2 regions of the Cupriavidus ulmosensis genome follow, and region 1 is predicted to be linked to the other one. Evidence: riboswitches for the same ligand, from Rfam matches in the RefSeq annotation. Region 1 holds a riboswitch; the other holds the start of a gene.

The links. Region 1 has a riboswitch for cobalamin ahead of ACWTPI_RS28965 (TonB-dependent receptor). Riboswitches for the same ligand answer to the same signal wherever they lie in the genome.
Region 2: another riboswitch for cobalamin. It lies ahead of ACWTPI_RS15880 (TonB-dependent receptor plug domain-containing protein); the one in region 1 lies ahead of ACWTPI_RS28965 (TonB-dependent receptor).

The regions. Positions count from the first base shown of each region.
Region 1 covers NZ_CDRMWP010000002.1:2,082,698-2,092,702, forward strand. Annotated here, with positions in the region: gene ACWTPI_RS28935 (YbfB/YjiJ family MFS transporter) at 1-847, shown strand, start outside; gene ACWTPI_RS28940 (cupin domain-containing protein) at 944-1,279, shown strand; gene ACWTPI_RS28945 (DUF1272 domain-containing protein) at 1,304-1,612, opposite strand; gene ACWTPI_RS28950 (GlxA family transcriptional regulator) at 1,745-2,704, shown strand; gene ACWTPI_RS28955 (DUF2501 domain-containing protein) at 2,762-3,238, shown strand; gene ACWTPI_RS28960 (methyl-accepting chemotaxis protein) at 3,266-4,819, opposite strand; cobalamin riboswitch at 5,109-5,366, shown strand; gene ACWTPI_RS28965 (TonB-dependent receptor) at 5,489-7,738, shown strand; gene ACWTPI_RS28970 (PepSY domain-containing protein) at 7,746-9,266, shown strand; gene ACWTPI_RS28975 (HoxN/HupN/NixA family nickel/cobalt transporter) at 9,300-10,005, shown strand, end outside.
Region 2 covers NZ_CDRMWP010000001.1:3,444,171-3,454,175, forward strand. Annotated here, with positions in the region: gene ACWTPI_RS15845 (cobalamin-binding protein) at 1-827, shown strand, start outside; gene ACWTPI_RS15850 (histidine phosphatase family protein) at 843-1,418, opposite strand; gene ACWTPI_RS15855 (adenosylcobinamide-GDP ribazoletransferase) at 1,403-2,167, opposite strand; gene cobT (nicotinate-nucleotide--dimethylbenzimidazole phosphoribosyltransferase) at 2,198-3,238, opposite strand; gene cobO (cob(I)yrinic acid a,c-diamide adenosyltransferase) at 3,284-3,925, opposite strand; gene ACWTPI_RS15870 (ABC transporter ATP-binding protein) at 3,922-4,773, opposite strand; gene ACWTPI_RS15875 (FecCD family ABC transporter permease) at 4,779-5,786, opposite strand; gene ACWTPI_RS15880 (TonB-dependent receptor plug domain-containing protein) at 5,799-7,820, opposite strand; cobalamin riboswitch at 7,903-8,149, opposite strand; gene ACWTPI_RS15885 (hypothetical protein) at 8,368-8,691, shown strand; gene ACWTPI_RS15890 (cell division protein ZapA) at 8,688-9,029, shown strand; RNA gene ssrS (6S RNA) at 9,359-9,570, shown strand; gene ACWTPI_RS15900 (EVE domain-containing protein) at 9,864-10,005, shown strand, end outside.

The DNA.
Region 1 (10,005 bases):
GGCGACGACCATCCTGCCGCACATCCCGCCGGCGCGCCGCGGTTTTGCCGGCGGCATGATCTTCCTCGGGCTCGGGCTGGGCATCGCTGCCTCGGGCACCCTGGTTCCGCAGTTGCTGCGCTTTGGCCTGCGGGACACCTGGATCGGGCTCGGCACGGTCGCGCTGGTGCTGACCGCGGTGAGCTGGTTCGGCTGGCCCGCCGGCAACGCGCCGCAGCCGGCAACCCCGGCCGCCGCGCCGGGGCAGCCCGCCGCGCCGCCGGCCCGCCGCGAAGGCCCGGCCATGCGGGTGCTGTACGCCCAATATGCCGCCAACGCGCTGGGGCTGGTGCCGGCGATGGTCCTGCTGGTCGACTACGTGGCGCGCGGGCTGGGCCGCGGCGCGGCGGCCGGCTCCGGCTACTGGGTGCTGTACGGCGTCGCGGCCATCGCCGGCCCGGTGCTGTGCGGCAACGTGGCGGACCGCATCGGCTTCCGCGCGGCCTACCGCATCGCGCTGGCGCTGCAGGCGCTGGCCGCGGGCCTGCTGGCGCTGTCCGGCAACGGCATGCTGATCGGCGTGGCCACGGTCATCCTCGGCGTCTTCACGCCGGGCATCGTGCCGCTGGTGCTCGGCCGCATCCACGAGATGGTGCCGCACGACCACGCGGAACAGCGCGCGGCGTGGAGCCGCGCGACCACCGCGTTCGCGCTGTTCCAGGCGCTCGGCGGCTACGGCTACTCCTACCTGTTCGGCGCCACCCACAACAACTACGCGCTCATCTTCGCCTGCGGCGGCGTGGCGCTCGCGCTGGCGCTGCTGGCCGACTTCGCGCTGCGCCGCCGGCAGGCGGGCGGCGCGCGCTGAATGCCGCCGGCCCGGGCAAGCACGCCTTGCGGCCGGGCCGGCCTTGCGCTATTCCGTTAGCATGCGCGGCGCATCCGGCCCGCCTGGAGAACGGTCATGGCACAACATCACGCGGCACCCGGTGAAATCGTCAAGCTCCGCCCGCAGGGCGCGGCGCTGCGGCAAACCCAGAACCTGACCCTGGTCCGCGCGCCGGACCTGCAAGTCATGCGGCTGGTGCTGCTGGCCGGCAAGTCGCTGCCGGCACACAGCGTGCCCGGCGCGCTGACCGTGCACTGCCTCGAAGGCGCGATCGAGATGGAAGCGCACGGCAGCACCCAGCGCATGGAGGCCGGCGACCTGATGTTCGTGGCGGCGGGCGCGCCGCACGCGCTGCGCGGCATCGAGGATGCGTCGCTGCTGGTGACGCTGCTGCATCACCGCGACGCATAGGCGCTCCCCCGCGCTGACCGCTTCTCAGCGCCGCTCCGGCGCGATGCCCGCGATGGCCGCCGCGAAGCGCGCGTGCGCCTGCGGGTCGACCGGCTTGTGCTTCTTCTGCGTGCTGGCCGGGTCGTTGTCCAGGCAGTTGTTGTTGCGCCAGTTGCGCGCCGGCCGCACCGGCCGCGCCGTGAAGCCGCCGCCGCAGTTGGGGCATACGTTCTGCAGGAGGCCGTCCACGCACGCGGCGCAGAACGTGCATTCGTAGCTGCAGATGCGCGCGTCCGTCGCCGCCGGCGGCAGCGCCTTGTCGCAATGTTCGCAAGTGGGTCGCAGTTGTAGCATCATGTCTCCCGTATCGACGTGGCCAGGTAATTTACATGACATGGTAGGAACAAGGCTGCCCGCCGGAAAGCCGGCAATCTGCCACGCTACGTAAAAAACCTGCCATGCCAGGCGACCTTCCTCCGAAACCCGATGAAACGGATCTACTTCGTGGTGCCGCCCAGCGTGCACGTGCTGGACCTGGCCGGGCCGCTGCAACTGTTCGGCGCGCTCGGCGAGCTGGGACTGGGCGCGGTCGAGTGCATCTGCGCGGGGCCGGAGCGCGAGCTGCGCAGCTTCCAGGGGCTGGCGCTGAGCGCGCTGCGGCCCCTGCCGGCGAAGCTGGCGCGCGGCGACACCGTGATCGTGGCCGGCTGCAAGCTCGCGCCCGACGCCCCGCTCGCGCCCGGCAACCGCGTGCTCGTGCGCTGGCTGCAAGAGGTGGCGCGCCCGCGCCTGGGCGACATCACGCTGGCCAGCGTCTGCACCGGCGCGTGGCTGCTGGCCGCCGCCGGGCTGCTCGACGGGCGCCACTGCACCACGCACCACGACTACCTGGAGCGGCTGCAGCAGCGCTACCCCGCCGCGCGCGTGCTGGCCAACCGCCTGCTGGTCGACGACGGCGGGCTGGTCACATCGGCCGGCGTCACCGCCGGCATCGATCTCGCGCTGCACCTGATCGCGCGGGACTTCGGCGCGCCCGCGGCGATCCGCGTGGCGCGCGACAACGTGGTGCCGTTCCGGCGCCTGAGCCAGGACCCGGCGCTCGACGCGCAATTGCGCTACCGCGGCCACGACCACGCGGTGATCCACGCGGTGCAGGATTTCCTCACGGCCCGGCCGGACTACGCGCTGCCCTACGAGGCGCTGGCCGCCCGCTTCGCGCTGAGCTACCGTCAACTCGCGCGGCTGTTCCGGCAGCAATGCGGCGTGACGCTCAAGCAGTACCAGCAGCAGTTGCGCATCGCGCTGGCGCGGCGGCTGCTCAGGGAAAGCGACTGGCCGGTGGAACAGGTGGCCGCGCGGTGCGGCTTCGCCAGCCCGCACGCATTCCGCGCGGCGTGGCGGCTCGAAGAGCCGGTGACGCCTTCCGCGTGGCGCGTCACACCCTGAATGCGGCGAGGCGCTATATTGGAAGCTCGCTTTTGATCCACCAGAAAGGAGCATCGCATGAAAGCCAGCTTTAGCCGCCTCGCCGCCGTATCGATCCTGACCGCCGCCCTGTTACCGGCGGCGGCCCACGCGCAACTCGGCGACCTGCTCAAGGGCGCCACGCAAGGCAACGGCTCGGGCGGCGGCAGCGGCGGCCTGGGAGGGCTGGCCGGCAGCCTGGGCGGCGGGGGCGGCGGCATGCCCTCGCTGCAATCGCTGAGCTCGGGCAGCACCGGCAACGTGGCCGGCGTGCTGGAGTTCTGCGTCAAGAACAACTACCTGGGCGGCGGCAGCGGCGCCGCTTCGGTCAAGGACAAGCTGCTGGGCAAGCTCGGCGGCGCGCCGGCGTCCGACCCCGGCTACAGCGAAGGCGCCAAGGGCATCCTCAGCAGCGCCGAGGGCGGCAAGCTCGACCTCAGCGGCGGCGGCCTCAAGGAGCAGATCACCAGGCAGGTCTGCGACAAGATCCTGGCACAGGGCAAGTCGCTGCTCTAGCCACCGCCGCCGCCATCGCGGCGCGCTTCAGGCCGCCAGGCGGAAGGCGGACACCGCCTGGTGCAGCGCGCCGGCCTGGTCTTCCAGCGAGGCCGCGGCCGCGCTGGCCTGCTCCACCAGCGCCGCGTTCTGCTGCGTCATCTGGTCCATCTGCGAGACCGCGCGGTTGACCTCCTCGATGCCGGTGCGCTGCTCGGCCGTGGCCGAGGCGATGCCATCCATGATGGCGGTCACGCGGCCCACCGCGCTGACGATCTCGGCCATCGTCTGGCCGGCCTGCTCGACCAGCGCCGAGCCGCTGTCGACCTGCCCCGTCGATTCCACGATCAGGGTCTTGATCTCCTTGGCCGCGCTCGCGCTGCGCTGCGCGAGGTTGCGCACCTCGCCGGCCACCACGGCGAAGCCGCGGCCCTGCTCGCCGGCGCGCGCGGCTTCCACCGCGGCATTGAGCGCCAGGATATTGGTCTGGAAGGCGATGCCGTCGATCACCCCGATGATGTCGTTGATCTTGCGCGAGCTGGCGGTGATGCCGCGCATCTTGTCCACCACCTCGCTCACCACGCTGCCGCCCTGCTGCGCGATCTGCGCGGCGTCGGCCACGTACTGGCTAGCCTCGGCGGCGTTGTCGGCATTCTGGCGCACGGTGGCGGTGAGCTGCTCCATGCTGGCGGCGGTCTGCTGCAGCGAGGCGGCCTGCTGCTCGGTGCGGCCCGACAGGTCGGAGTTGCCGGCGGCGATCTGCTGCGCCGCGGCGCTGATGGAATCGGCCGCCTGCTGGATGCCCCCCACGGTGCCGGCGAGCTGGTCGCGCATATGGCCGATCGCGTACATCAGGCTGGCGCGGTCGTCCGGCGCGGTGCCGGCGCGCACGGTCAGGTCGCCGGAGGCCATGCGCAGGGCCAGCGCGGCGGCGTCGGCGGGCTCGCCGCCCACCGATTTCTGGATGCTGCGGATCACCAGCGTGGCCACGCCGGAGATCACGATGCCGAGCAGCACCAGCAGGCCGACCGACTGATACAGCGACGAGCGGAACTGGGCCTCCACGTCATCCATGTAGGTGCCCGCCAGCAGGTCCCAGTTCCACGGCTTGTAGCGCGCCACGTAGCCGATCTTGGGGCTGGGCTGGTCGCTGCCCGGCTTGGGCCACCAGTAGTCCAGGTGCCCGGTGCCCTCGGGCGAGGCGCCGCGCGCGGCGATCTCGACGTAGAGCGCCTTGCCCTTCGCGTCCTTGAAATCGATCATGTTCTTGCCGTTGAGCTTGGCGTTGATCGGGTGCATCACCAGCACCGAATCGGCGCCCACGATGGTGATGTAGCCATCCTTGCCGTAGCGCTGCGCGGCGATGCGGGCGGTGGCCTGGGCCTTGGCCTCGGCTTCGCTCATCTTGCCCTGGCGCGCCAGCTCCGCGTAGTCGCGCACCAGCGAGAGCGACATGTCGACCACGTTGGCCAGCTCGCCGCGGCGGTCGGCCATCTGCAGCTGCCGGGTCTGGAAGGCGTGCATCACGGTCAGCAGCAGCAGGCCGAGCCAGGCCAGCACAAGGGGAATCCACAGCTTTTTTCGCAGGGTCAGGTGGTTCATGACGAGGTTCGCGTTATCGGGACGGGCACCGGCCATGCAAAAGGCAGGCGGTGTTCCCCCCGGATATCGGAGCACGCCCTGCCTTCTTTAGCGCCGCATGCGGTATTCCCGCGCGCGGTGCCGGAAACACCAAAAAGATGCCGGACGATGCCTCGCGATGACGACACGATTCATCATGTCGGCGCAATGCGCCGGCTTCGCGGCGCAGCCACGCCGGGTAAAAACTACCGCCCCGGATCACTTAAATCCCGTTACAATCCGCCTCGCACCCGCGCTGCTTTTGCAACCGGGTTGCAAAAGGATCGAAGGTGCCCCGCCCGCGTTGCGCGGTCAGGGGTTAAACGGGAAACAGGTGCGCCGCCCCGCCGCGGCAAGTCCTGTGCTGCCCCCGCAACGGTCAGCAGGTAGAAAGGTGTCACGCCGCGCCCCACAAGCAGCGGCAGCCACTGCGCGCAACCACGCGCGGGAAGGCGGCACCCCGGACGCGCCCACCCGGCAGCGCATCCCCCTGCGAGCCCGGATACCGGCCTTGCGACCCATCACAGCGGCTGCGGACGGGCACCGCGCGTGAGGCCGCCGGGCATGCGCCCGGCGCCGGCGCGCGCGCGTCCGTGGCTGGTTCGTTCATTGCCGCGGGCGGGGTCGCCCGCGGCCAACGATGGAAAGTCCATGTCCGCGCGCCACCGCCTTGCCCGCCGCCTGCTGCCCGCCTCCGGCCGGCTCCGCTTCATCCCCATCCGCCGCACGCTGGCGCGCCAGTGCGCGCTGGCCCTGTCGCTGGGCGCCTTTGCCGGTGCCGGCGCGGACGCCGCACGCGCCGCCGACGACACCGAGGCCGGCCGCCCGCCGGCGCGCCCGGCGCAGAAAGAGGCCGCGGCGCTGCCGCCGGTGGTGGTCAGCGGCGCCGCGCTGCCGCCGGGCCTGTCGCTGTCGGAGCCCGCCAGCACCGGCAGCCGCCTGGGGCTGACGCCGCTCGAGACCCCGGCCAGCATCGAGGTGCTGTCCGGCGAGACCATCCGCGAGCGCGGCGACCAGAGCGTGAGCGACGCGGTGTCGCGCGCCACCGGCATCACCGCCGCCGGCGCGCCCGGCAACGGCGGCACGGCGCTTGCCGCGCGCGGCTTCTCGGGCCAGGGCTCGGTCATGCAGCTGTACGACGGCACGCGCCTGTACGTGGCGGCCGGCACCGTCACCTTCCCGTTCGATACATGGTCGGTGGACCGCATCGAGGTGCTGCGCGGCGCGGCCTCCGTGATGTACGGCGAGGGCGCCATCGGCGGCGTGGTCAACGTGATCCCGAAAAAGCCGCTGCGCGGCCCCATCACCAACGAGCTGCAGCTCACCGGCGGCACGCAGCGCACCGCGCGCGCGGCCTTCGACAGCGGCGGCGCGGTCAACGAGAACCTGTCCTACCGCTTCAACGTCAACTACGGCCGCTCCGCCGGCTGGGTGGACCGCGGCGAATCGCGCGACGTGGACGTGTCCGCCGCGGTGCGGCTCGACGTCTCGCCGGCATTCAACCTCACGCTGTCCTACGACGACGGCGACCAGCACCCGATGCGCTACCTGGGCACGCCGCTGGTCAACGGCAGCCTGGATACCTCGCTGCGCACGAAGAACTACAACGTGGGCGACAGCACCATCACCTACCGCGACCGCTGGACCCGGCTGGCCGCCGAATGGCAGCCCAACGAGCGCGTGGCCGTGCGCAACCAGTTCTATTACCTCACCAGCCAGCGCCACTGGCGCGACTCGGAGTCCTACACCTACCTGCCCGCCACCGGGCAGGTGCGCCGCACCGACTACCTGGAGATCCTGCACGACCAGGAGCAGATCGGCGACCGCGCCGACCTGAAGGTCGACGGCCAGCTGTTCGGCCTGGCCAACACGGTCACGGCGGGCTTCGACGTCAACCGCATCAACTTCACCCACAGCAACAACTCGCCCTATGGCGGCGCCTCCACCGTCGGCGCGTACCAGTTCGACCCGGGCCAGTTCTTCAGCCCGCCGGGCGTGGTCACTTCGCCGCGCTACCGCACCCACACCACCCAGGCCGCCCTGTTCGGCGAGGACCGCCTCAAGCTCACGCGGCAATGGTCGGTGATCGGCGGCGTGCGCTTCGACCATGCCCAGCTCGAGCGCGGCAACCTGCTGACCGGCGACGACTGGACCCGCACCTTCAACAACGCCACCTGGCGCGCGGGCACGGTCTACGAGTTCACGCCATCGCTGTCGGTCTACGCGCAGTACGCCACCGCCACCGATCCGCTCGGCGCGCTGATCACCACCTCGGACGCGCAGAAGGACTTCCGGCTCGCCACCGGCCGGCAGATCGAGGCCGGCGTCAAGCAGGCGTTCTGGAACAGGCGCGGCGAATGGACCTTCGCCGCCTACCAGATCGTCAAGAAGAACCTGCTCACGCGCGACGCCGGCAACCCGGCGCTGTCGGTGCAGGTGGGCGAGCAGTCCTCGCGCGGGCTGGAGGCGTCGCTCAGCATCGAGCTGATGCGCGGCCTGCGCGTGGATGCCAACGGCACCGTGCTGCGCGCCCGCTACGACGACTTCGCCGAAAGCGTCAACGGCGCACTGGTCTCGCGCAACGGCAACGTGCCGACCGGCGTGCCGCAGCAGGCCGCCAACCTGTGGCTGACCTGGGCCTTCGCGCCGCAGTGGCAGGCGGGCGGCGGCCTGCGCTACGTGGGCCGGCGCTATACCGACAACGCCAACACCGCGGCCATGCCTTCGTACACGGTGGTGGATGCCGCGCTGCAGTGGCGCGTGTCGCGCCAGACCGCGCTGGCGCTGCGCGTCTACAACCTGTTCAACCGCGACTACGCCGAGACCTCCGGCAACAGCGGCGGACAGTGGCTGCTGGGCCGCCCGCGCGCGGCCGAGCTGTCGGCCAACTTCTATTTCTAGCCCGGCCGTGGCACACCCTTCCCTGTCCTGGCCGGAACGCTGCTGGCGCTGCGCGCGCCGCTGGCTCTACCTGGTGCACCGCTGGGCCGGGATCGCCGGCTGCCTGCTGATCGCCATGTGGTTCCTGTCCGGGCTGGTCATGATGTACGTGGCGTTCCCCGCGCTGACCGACACCGAGCGCCACGCCGGCCTGCCGCCGCTGGACCTGCCGGCGGTGCGCGTCGCGCCCGCCGCTGCCCTGGCCGGCGCGGGGCTGGACCGCTTCCCGCGCAGCCTGCGCCTGGAGATGATGGGCGCGCTGCCGGTCTACCGCATTGTCGACTGGCGCGGCCAGCCGCATACGGTCTCGGCGCGCGACGGCACGCGCATCGAACAGGTGGACGCCGCCGCCGCGCGCGACATCGCCGCGCGCTTCGCCGGCGCGCCCGGCGCGCGCTGGGCCGAGACCGCCGCGCGCGACCAGTGGACCGTGCCCAACGGCCTGAACGCCTGGCGCCCGCTGCACCGCATCGCGCTCGGCGACGCCGCCGGCACCGAGCTGTACGTGTCCGCGCGCACCGGTGAAGTCATGCGCGACACGAACCGCGCCGAGCGCTTCTGGAACTGGCTGGGCGCCGTGCCGCACTGGCTGTATTTCACGCCGGTGCGCGCCGACCCGCCACTGTGGCGCCAGGTGGTGCTGTGGACCTCCGGCGTGTGCGTCGCCGTGGCGGCGAGCGGCATCTGGATCGGCTGGCTGCGGCTGCGCGTGCGCCGCCGCTTCGCGCACGGCAGCGCGGGCGGCACCTCGCCCTACCACGGCTGGATGGCCTGGCACCACGTCGCCGGGCTCGGCGGCGCGCTGTTTCTGCTGGCCTGGCTGGCGAGCGGCTGGCTCTCGGTCAATCCCAACCAGTGGTTCCCCGCGCGCAACTTCGACCAGTCCGCGCTGGAGCGCTATGCGGGACAGACGCTGCCGCGCTTCCCCGAGCTCGACGGCGATGCGCTGGCGGCGCGGCTGGACGGCATGGCCGCGCCGCGCGAGATCCGCATGGTCTGGCAGGCGGGACTGCCGCTGCTGCTGGCGGCGGGCGCGGGCGACGACAGCCGCGCCGTGCGCGCCGACGGCGGCCGCGCGCCCGCGCCGGACGACGCGGCGCTGACCGCCGCCGCGGCCAGCCTCGTGCCCGGCGCCCGCGTCGCCGGCAGCGAACGGCTCACGCAGCCCGATGCCTACTGGTATGGCCATCACCAGCCGCGCCGGCTGCCGGTGCTGCGCGTGCGCTTCGACGATGCCGCCGCCACCTGGGCCTACCTCGACCCGGCCAGCGGCAGCCTGCTCGGCCGCAGCGACCGCAGCCGGCGCGCCTACCGCTGGCTGTTCAACGCCGCGCATAGCTGGGACCTCGGCTGGCTGCTGCAACACCGCCCGGCGTGGGACATTGCCATGTGGGCACTGTCCATCGCCGGGCTCGTCATCTCCGTCAGCGGCGTGGTGATAGGCTGGCGGCGCCTGTTCCGCCCGCGCCTGCGCCCGCGCCGCTCCTGAAAACCGCCGTCCACCCGATACGCCCGCCGCCCCATGCTCCGCTTCCTCGCCAGCATCTTCAACGACCAGCACGACGACGTGCGCCGCAAGACCATCGCCTTGTACGCCTTGCTGATCGCCGCCAACGTGGGCGCCTGGATCTGGGCGCTGGCCGCGTTCCGCGACCATCCCATGCTGCTGGCCTCGGCCGTGCTGGCCTACACGCTCGGCCTGCGCCACGCGGTGGACGCCGACCACATCGCCGCCATCGACAACGTCACGCGCAAGCTGATGCAGGAAGGCAAGCGCCCGGTCACGGTCGGCTTCTTCTTCTCGCTCGGGCACTCCACCGTGGTCACGCTGATGTCGGTCGGCATCGCCATCGCCGCGGCGGCGCTGCAGACGCGCTTCGCCGACATGAAGGCCGTGGGCGGCATGATCGGCACCAGCGTCTCGGCGCTGTTCCTGTTCCTGCTGGCCTTCTTCAACCTGCTGATCCTGATCTCGGTGTGGCGCGCGTTCCGCGCGGTCAGGCGCGGCGAGCCGCTCAGGGAACAGGACCTGGACCTGCTGCTCAACAACCGCGGCTTCCTCGCGCGCCTCTTCCGCCCGCTGTTCCGCCTCGCCAGCCGCAGCTGGCACCTGTTCCCGATGGGCCTGCTGTTCGGCCTGGGCTTCGACACCGCCACCGAGGTGGCGCTGTTCGGCCTGTCCGCGGCCGAGGCCGCCAAGGGCGTGCCGTTCTGGACCATCATGGTGT
Region 2 (10,005 bases), on a different contig from region 1:
TCGACGACGCCGGCCAGACCGTCACGCTGGCGCGGCCCGCGCAGCGCGTGATCTCGCTGGCGCCGCACGTCACCGAGCTGCTGTTCGCCGCCGGCGGCGGCGCGCGCATCGTCGGCACGGTGAGCTACAGCGACTATCCGCCGCAGGCGCGCGAGATCCCGCGCGTGGGCGACAACAAGGCGCTCGACCTCGAACGCATCGCGGCGCTCAAGCCGGACCTGATCGTGGTGTGGCGCCACGGCAGTGCGCAGAAGCAGACCGACCGCCTGCGCGCGCTCGGCCTGCCGCTGTTCTTCAGCGAGCCGCGCAGGCTCGACGGCATCCCCGGCAATATCGAGCGGCTCGGCACGCTGATGGGCACCGAACCCGCCGCCGGCGCCGCCGCGGCCAGCTTCCGCCAGCAGATCGACAAGCTGCGCCAGACCTACGCCGCGCGCGCGCCGGTGACGGTGTTCTACCAGGTCTGGCAGCAGCCACTGATGACGCTCAACGGCCAGCACCTGATCAGCGACGTGCTGGCGCTGTGCGGCGGGCGCAACCTGTTCGCCAGCGAATCGCTGCTGGTGCCGACGGTCTCGGTGGAGTCGGTGGTGGCCGGCAATCCCGAAGTCATGATGACCGCCAGCATGGGCGCCACGCGCGCCGACCGCCCGTTGCCGGACTTCGCCATGTGGGAGCGCTGGAAGCAGGTCACGGCGGTGGCGCGCGGCAACCTGTACGCGATCGACGGCGACCTCGTCAACCGCGCCGGGCCGCGCCTGGCGCGCGGGGCGGAGATCATCTGCAAGGACCTCGACGAAGCGCGCGCCAGGCGGCCCGCGCAGTAGCGCCGAGACGGATCGTCAGATCCGGTTCCACCAGCGCAGCCGCGCCGCGCCGCCGCCCAGCGCGAAGCGGCAACTGGCGCCGAACGCCAGATCCCAGCCCAGCGTGGTGGCCAGCGGCACGCCGAGCCAGTGCGCGGCCAGCATGCGCATCGGCCCGGCGTGCGTGACCACCCACAGGCAATCGCCCGAATCCGCCGGCAGCGCATCGGCCCAGGCCACCACGCGCGCCAGCGCCGCGGCCGCGCTCTCGCCGCCGTGCGGCGCCGCGTGCAGCAGGTCGGCGGCCCAGGCGTCCAGTTCCGCGCGCGGCACCGCGTCCCAGGCCAGCCCTTCCCAGCTGCCGAAATCCAGCTCGCGCAGGCGCGCGTCGGGCTCGGGCACGAGCGCATGGCCCGCGGCCAGCAGCGCCGCGGTCGCCCGCGCGCGCTGCTGCGTGCTGCACAGGATGCGCCGCGGGGCCAGCCCATCGAGCGCGGCCAGCATGCGCGCCGGCGCGGGCGCGACCGGCTCGGCCAGCGCGAGGTCGAGCGCGCCGTAGCACAGGCCCGGCGCCACCTGCGGCTGCGCGTGGCGGATCAGGACCAGGTCCATGCCGCCGCCACGAGGTAGATCAGCAGTTCGGCCAGTTGCTGCGCCATGCCGAGGCAGTCGCCGGTATAACCGCCGATGCGCCGCACGAAGTAGCGGCCCAGCAGCCAGCGCAGCAGCGCCAGCGCGGCCAGCGCGGCGCCGGCGAACGCGGGCGACACCAGCAGCAGCGGCAGCGCGCCGCACAGCAGCGCGAAGGCCAGGCCGAAGCCGGACAGGCGCTGCGCCACCGGCTTGGCCTTGCCTTCGGGACGCACGTAGTCGAGCGTGGCGAGATAGCTCGCCGCGAGCGCGCGGCTGGCGCCGTGCGCGGCCACCAGCACCAGCAGCAGGTCCGCGGTGCCGCCGCGCATGGCGATGGCCAGCAGCAGCTGCCACTTGAGCAGCAGCGCCACCACCAGCGCGATGGCGCCGAACGCGCCGATGCGCGAGTCGTGCATGATGCGCAGCACGTCCTCGGCCCGGTAGCCGCCGCCGAAGGCATCCACGCAATCGGCCAGCCCGTCTTCGTGGAAGGCGCCGGTGGCCAGCAGCGTCACCGCCATGCCGAGCAGCAGCGCCACGCCGGGCGGCCACCATTGCAGCGCGCCCCAGCTCGCCAGCGCGCCGAGCGCGCCCACCAGCAGCCCCACCAGCGGGAAATAGCGCGCCGCCGCGTTCAGGTAGTGCGGCGCGAAGCCGACCCAGCGCGGCACCGGCACGCGCGTGAAATAGCCGACCGCGGTGAGGAAGTAGCGAAGTTCGTCGAGCATGGGCCGGTGCCTGGGAGCGATCCGCGCAGTCTACGCCGACGCCGTGCTGACGCCGGCGCCGCCGAAGGTGGCCATCTCGCGCAGGAACGCGGTGGCCGACACCAGCAGCGGATAGGCCAGCGCCGCGCCGGTGCCCTCGCCCAGGCGCAGGTCCAGCGCCAGCAGCGGCTCGGCGCCGAAGCGCGCGAGCAGCTCGCGGTGGCCGTGCTCGTGCGAGCAGTGCGAGAACACGCAGTAGTCCAGCACCGCGGGATCGAGGCGCTGCGCCACCAGCAGCGCGGCCGAGGCGATGAAGCCGTCCACCACGATCACCATGCGGCTGGCGGCGGCGGCCAGGAAGGCGCCGGCCATCATGGCGACCTCGAAGCCGCCGAACGCGGCCAGCGCGTCGAGCGGCTCGACCGCATCGGCATGCAGCTCCAGCGCCTGCGCCAGCACCGCGCGCTTGCGCGCGAGGCCGGCATCATCCAGCCCGGTGCCACGGCCGATGCAGGCGTCGAGCGGCGTGCCGGCGAGCCGGCTCATCAGGCAGGCGGCCGACGAGGTATTGGCAATGCCCATCTCGCCGAAGGCGATCACGTTGGTGCCCAGCTGCGCGTGGCGCAGCACGCGCGCCATGCCGGCGGTGAGCGCCGCCTCGGCCTGCTCCGCGCTCATCGCGCGCTCCCGCGCGAAGTTGCGCGTGCCGGCGGCGATGCGGCAGTTGACCAGCCCCGGCGCCGCCGGCAGCGGCGCGCGCACGCCGGCGTCCACCACCTCCAGCGCCAGCCCGTGCTGGCGCGCGAACACGTTGATGGCGGCGCCGCCGCCGAGGAAGTTGAGCACCATCTGCGCCGTCACCTCGGCCGGATAGGCGCTCACGCCGGCATCGGCGATGCCGTGGTCGGCGGCGAACACGATCACCGCCGGGCGCCGGAGCTCGGGCGTGGTGCTGCCGGTGATGAGGCCGATCCGCAGGGCCAGCGATTCGAGCCGGCCCAGCGCGCCGAGCGGCTTGGTCTTGGCGTCGATGGCGGCCTGCAGCGCCGGGCGGAGAGAAGCATCGAGCGGGACGATGGCGGGAAACTGCATGATGTTCGAATACTCGTAGTCGTTCTGGAATCGCGTAGCGCGAGCTTACATCTCGATGCCGCGCTGGGCCTTGATGCCTTGCTTGAACGCGTGCTTGACCGGCGTCATCTCCGTCACCGTGTCGGCGGCGTCGATCAGCGCCTGCGGCGCGCCGCGGCCGGTGATCACCACGTGCTGCATCGGCGGGCGCGCGCGCAGGTCGGCGATCACGGTGTCCACGTCGAGGTAGTGCAGCTTGAGCGCGATGTTGAGCTCGTCCAGCAGCACCAGGCCGATGGCCGGGTCGCGCAGCAGGCCGCGCGCGACTTCCCACGCGGCTTCGGCCTTGGCCACGTCGCGCGCGCGGTCCTGGGTCTCCCAGGTGTAGCCCTCGCCCATCACGTGGAACGCGCACTGGTCCGGGAAGCGGCGCAGGAACATTTCCTCGCCGCTCGGGATCGCGCCCTTGATGAACTGCACCACGGCGGCCTGCATGCCGTGGCCGAGCGCGCGCACCACCATGCCGAAGCCGGAGCTGGACTTGCCCTTGCCGTTGCCGGTAGTGATGACGATCACGCCGCGCTCGTCCTGCGCGGCGGCGATCTTGGCGTCGACCACGTCCTTCTTGCGCGCCATGCGCGCGTTGTGGCGCTCGTCGCGCGCGGCGTCTTCCGGCGTGGGGGTGGTATTGGCGTTGGGTTCGGTCATGATGAAATTCCGTCTTGTTCGTCTGGCCCGCCCGGGTGCGGGTGGAAGGCGCCGTGCGCGATCAGCGCGGTATGCCAGCCGTCGCTGACGCTGACGATCGGCGTGCGCAGCGCGTGCGAGCAGTGCGCCGGCGTGAGGACGTCGGCGGCCGCGCCGTGCAGGCACAGGCCGTCCTCGGCCAGCAGCAGCGCGTGGGTGGCGTAGCGGCGCGCGAGGTTGAGGTCGTGCAGGATCACGATCACGGCATGGCGGCCGGCGCGCGCCAGGCCCGCCATCGTGTCCAGCACCATGATCTGGTGGCGCAGGTCGAGATGCGCGGCGGGTTCGTCGAGCAGCAGCAGCGGCGCCTGCTGCGCCAGCGTGGCGGCCAGCGAGACGCGCTGGCGCTCGCCGCCGGACAGGGTCAGCACGTCGCGCGCGGCGAGCGCGTCGAGATCGAGCTCGCGCATCACCGCGGCGACGACGGCATCGTCCTCGCGGCGCGCCCAGCCCCAGCCCGACAGGTGCGGATGGCGGCCGACCGCCACCGCGTCGCGCACGCGCATCGAGAAGGTGTCGCTGACCGCCTGCGGCAGATACGCGCGCTGCAACGCGAGCGCGGCCGGCGCGATCTCCAGCGGCGCGCGGCCGTCGAGCAGCACCGCGCCGCCGTCCGGCTTGCGCAGCCCGGCCAGCACCGACATCAGCGTGGACTTGCCCACGCCGTTGGGGCCGACCACGCACCACAGCTCGCCGGCCCGCACCGACAAGCTCAGGCCGTCGAGCAGCACGCGCGCGCCGGCGCGCAACTGCAGGGCCTGCAATTCCAGCACGGGACAGTTCGAGACGGGTTCGTTCCAGCTTGGCATCGGCATCAGCGCGGCCTGCGCAGCAACAGGAAGAGGAAGGTCGGCACGCCCAGCAGCGCGGTGATGACGCCCACCGGCAACTGCGCCGGCGCGATCACGGTGCGCGCCACCAGGTCGGCCGCCATCAGCAGCGCGCCGCCCAGCAGCGCCGAGGCCGGCAGCAGCAGGCGCTGGTCGTTGCCCCACGCCAGCCGCACCAGGTGCGGCACCACCAGCCCGACGAAGCCGATCGAGCCGGCCGAGGTGATGGCCACCGCGATCGCCACCGAGGCCAGCACGAACACCGACATGCGCACCGCGCCCACGCGCACGCCAAGCGCCTGCGCCACGGTCTCGCCCATCAGCATGGCGTTGAGCGCGCGCGCCAGCGGCATGGCCAGCAGCACGGCCAGCGCCAGCGCGCCGAGCGCGAGACCGTAGCTGGCGGTGCCGCCGAGGTCGCCGGTCAGCCAGAACAGCATGCCGCGCAGGCGCGCCTCGGGCGCCACGCTCAGGATCAGCGTGATCAGCGCGCCCCAGCCCGCGGCCAGGATCACGCCGGTCAGCAGCAGGCGCGAGCCGGCCTCGTGGTGGCCGCCCTGCACCTGCGGATGCAGCAGGTCGCGCCGCGCCAGCGTGGCCACCAGCAGCATCGAGAACAGCGCGCCGCCGGCGGCGCCGGCCTGCACGGTCCACAGCGGCCACATCATCAGCATGGCGCCGAGCGCGCCGGTGGCCGCGCCGCCCGAGACGCCCAGCACGTAGGGCTCGGCCAGCGGGTTGCGCAGCAGCACCTGCATCAGCGCGCCGGTCAGCGCCAGCAGGCCGCCGCAGGCGAAGGCCGCGGCCGCGCGCGGCAGGCGCAGCTCGCGCACGATGGCGCTGGCGGTGTCGGCGGTGTCGGCGCCGCCGCCGGCCAGCGCGTGCCACACCTGCGCGGCGCTCAGCGGCACGCTGCCCACCGCCAGCGACAGCAGGAACACCGCCGCGCCGGCGGCGGCGAGCATCAGCCAGACGGCCAGCGCGCGGCGCATCTCAGGCCGCCGTCAACGCTGGCGCCAGCCCAGCGTGACAAAGCCGGCGCGCCCCTGCGTGTTGTAGGGATAGGCGAGCTGGTAGTTCTTGTCGAACAGGTTTTCCACGCGGGCGGCGATGAACCATTGCTTGTCGATGTTGTAGCGGGCGTTGAGGTTGACGATACCGTATCCGCCCAGCGTGCGCGAGCCGCTGTCCAGGCGCGCCGACGAAATGACCCACTCGCCGCCGAGGCGGAAGTCGCCGAACTGGCGGCCCACGTCGAAGGCGGCGTGGCGGCGCGCGCGGCGCAGCAACTGGGTGTTGTTCTGCTCGTCGAGCGGGTTCTGGAAGGTCACGCTGGCGCCCACGTCGGTGCCCAGCAGGCGCGCGCGCCACGAGGCCTCGACGCCCTGCACCTTGGCTTCGGCGACATTCTGCGCCAGGTACAGGCCATTGGGCTGCAGCGCCGAGACGATCAGGTTGTCGTAGCGGGTCTCGAACGCGGTCACGCGCAGCAGGCCGGCGCCGTCGGTGCTGTACTGTGCGCCGAGCTCGACCGAGCGGGCGCGCTCGGGCTGGATGCCGGGCTGGCCGTAGCCGGGGTAGTACAGCTCGTTGAAGGTGGGCGCGCGGAAGGCGTTGCTGGCATTGGCGATCAGCTTGAAGGCCTCGGTCAGGTTGTAGCCGTAGCCGGCGAAGTAGCTGGCCTGGCTGCCGAAGTCCGAGTAGTGGTCGTTGCGCACGTTGAGCTGCAACTGGTGCTTGCCCAGGCGGCCGTCGTAGCCGGCGAACACCGAGGCGATATTGCGCACCGGCGTGGCGTAGGAGCTCGAATCGAGCTCCTGCTGCGCGTACTCGGCGCCGAACAGCAGCGTGTGCGTGGGCGCCAGCGCGTATTCGTTCTGCCAGGTGTACTGGCGGTTGCGCGTGTTGAAGCGGCTGTCGAACAGGCCGTTCCTGGTCGTGGTGCTGCGGTCCTCGCTCTGCGCCACCTTGAAATGCGTGCTCCAGTCCCGGCCCAGCTTGCCGTTGACGAAACCCGATACGGTGTAGAGCTCGCTGTCCATCCACCAGACGTCGGTGGGCTTGCCCGAGGTGCTGTCGTAGGACAGCTTGCTCTTGGAGTAGTAGGCCGTGACGCCCGCGTCCCAGTCGCTGGTGAAGCGGTGCTTGACCTGGCCCGACACGCTCTTGTTGTCGTAGGGGTTGTCGTTGGGATTGGCCTTGGGCTGCTGCTGCGGGTTGACGGCGGAGAAACCGTCGGTCTTGAAGATCGAACCGGTGAGGTTGAACGAGGTGTCGCCGACCTGGCCGCCGTAGCCCACCGTGGCCTGGCGCGTGTTGTTGCTGCCGTACTCGATCTGCGCGTTGGCCGCGGGCGGCTTGCCCGCGCCGGTCTTGGTGAAGATCTGCACCACGCCGCCGATGGCGTCCGAGCCGTACAGCGCCGACACGTTGCCGCGCACCACCTCGATGTGGTCGATCTGGTCGGGCAGGATGTTGGCCAGCTGCGCCGTGCCGCTGCTGGCCGACGACACGCGCACGCCGTCGATCAGGATCAGGGTCTGGTTGCCGTTGGCGCCGCGCATGAACAGCGTGGTGTTGGCGCCCATGCCGCCGTTGGCGGCGAATTCCACGCCGGCCTGCGAGCGCAGCAGCGTGCGCAGGTCGGGCGCCTGCGAGTTGACGATGTCCTGCTGCGTGACCACGGTGGTGTGCGGCAGCGCCTCGGTCAGCGCCTGCGCGGTGCGCGTGGCCGTCACCACCACCGGGGCCAGCGGCGTGGCGGCGGGTTGCGTGGCCGGTTGCGTGGCAGATTGCGCGGCGGGTTGTGCGACCGGTTGTGCGACGGCAGGCTGCGCGGCCGGCTGCGGCGCGGGTTCGCTGTCGGGCACCGGCTGGGCCTGGGCCAGGCCGTGCGCGCCGGCGGCGAGCACGGCAAGCAGGCCGGCCGACAGGGGCCGGCGCGCGCGCGCGGCAACGAGAACGGGAACAGACTGGCGAAGCGCCGGCGATGCCGGCCGGCGATGCCGGGAAGACGATGAACGCATGGTGCGAAGAGGGAGAGAGCAGCCTGGTCCGTTCCCCCGCGGACCGTCTGGCGACGAAGCGCGCCACGCATCCTGCGGAAGGCGGCGCACTCTCGTTCAGGCCGGTATCCGGGCTGGCGACACCAGTCCGACCGCCTTCCCGGACCTTGCGGTTCAGTGGCTGATGGGTCGGCCTTGCGATATTTCCGATCGCGGTCGCTTACCGTTGCGGGGGCAGCACAGGTTGGCCCGGCACGCGCCCTGGCGGCGGCGGCTGGCTCCCTGTTTCCCGTTGAACTGCAACCCTGTAGTGAACAGGATTGCGAGCACCTGGAACGTGCGCGAGTGTAGGCAGTTTCACCGCGAGCGTCAATGACGCCCCGCGCACCGCCCCGGGCCGCGCGAAAACGCATGGAAGCAGGCAGGAAATGCCGCCGCGGCGCCCGTTGGGCGACGTTGCATGCAACTTTGGCGCGCTGGCCCGGTCACACCGGGCTGCTTTCCACGGCTGCGCGCGGAGCGCTTGGGCTAAAATCCCAGAACCCGAAACCCGGATATGACAGGCTCTATGCTCACCGAACTCGAACAACTCGCCGCCAAGATCGGGCGCGTGCTGCATCACGCCGACACCCTGGCAGCGGAGAACCAGCGCCTGCGCGAGGAGATCGAACGCCTGCAGGCCGAGGCCAGCCAGTTGCGCGGCGACCGCGAGGCGATGGCCGCCGACCGGGAGCTGCTCAATATCAAGATCGAGGAAGCGCAGTTGCGCATCCAGTCGATCCTCGACAAGCTCCCCACCGCCAGCGACGCCCGCCAGCTCGACCTGCTCGGCGACGGCGCCGCGCAGGCCGCGGACAGCGCCCTCACCAAGGCACCCGGAGAAAACGCATGAGCAACAAGCAAGTCGAAGTCAGCATCGCCGGCCAGTCCTACCGCTTCGCCATCGCGCCGGACAACGAAGCCGCGCTGCTGGAAGCAGTGGCCCTGGTAGACGACCAGATGACCCGCCTCAAGAGCGGCGTCTCCGCCAAGGGCGTGGAGCGCGTGGCGGTGATGGCGGCCATCAGCATCGCCTCGGACCTGCTCTCGCTCAAGCGCAAGCAGCAGGAAGACGGCGCGATTCCGGTGGACGCCGTGCGCGCGCGCATCCGCGAGCTCAACGAGCGCGCCGACGAGGCGCTGCGCCAGTATGCCCACGTCGGCACCGGCGCGCCCATTTCCCGCGGCTGAACGGGGCCGGGCGCGGACCGGGCAGGACCGCACCCGGCCGGCCGCGGCGCGGTGCCCCGCACGGCACAGTTGTGACGCCGCGATGACCGCGATGTGCCCGAGGTGCCGCGCGCGTCGGCAAAATGTAACGGCCCGGCACGGCGGGCTTGGTATGAAATGCCCGGCGGTGTATAGTGGAGCCAAGTCGCGCCAAGCCACATAGTCGCGACACCAAAGGTCGGGTTATCGTGCCTGACCGCCGTTTTCATCCCATCCAAGTTAGAAACGGCAAACGTCTGACAGCCTGCGGAAGCGATTGGTCCTACGGCAACAAAGTCAGACGTTTGACAGTTTCCCTGCCTGGTTCGTCAGGATCATATTCCTTGAACCGATAAGCATTTGTTGGTGCGGGACAATGCCGTGTGGGCGAGCGCGTCGCTTGATTCAAAGTTCGCAGTCGGGACTCCCTGAGTCAGTGATGTACCCAAAATGCGGCTTCCGCAGCCACTCTGAACCTCACTTGGGTTCAGGATGCCGATCCAGCGGCCGAGGCGGGGACCCCAACGAGAGAAGGCGGTGGTTTGAAACCACCGCCTTTTTTTTGCGCTCGTTTTTTTTGCGCGGCCTCTTTTTGCGCGGCCCTGGCGATGCCTGCCGGTTCCTCGCGCCTCCCCGCATTTCCTCGCGTTTTTCGCATTTTTCACGCTTCGCGCCCGCGCGGCGCACCCGGCCGCGCGAGCCGCGCACGGCTGCTGCGCGACTGCCGCACGATTGGCATACACGGTTTTCTTTTGGCCGGGCTTGCTGCACCATAGCGCTGTCGCCAACGCCACTCCGCCGTGAGCCAACCCGCCAATGAGCCGCTCCTCGCAAGCCAATGCCGCCGACCGGGCCCGCCAGTACTGGCTGATGAAATCGGAGCCGAACGAGGCCAGCATCGACGACCTCGCCAGGCGCGGCACGCTGCCCTGGACCGGCGTGCGCAACTACCAGGCGC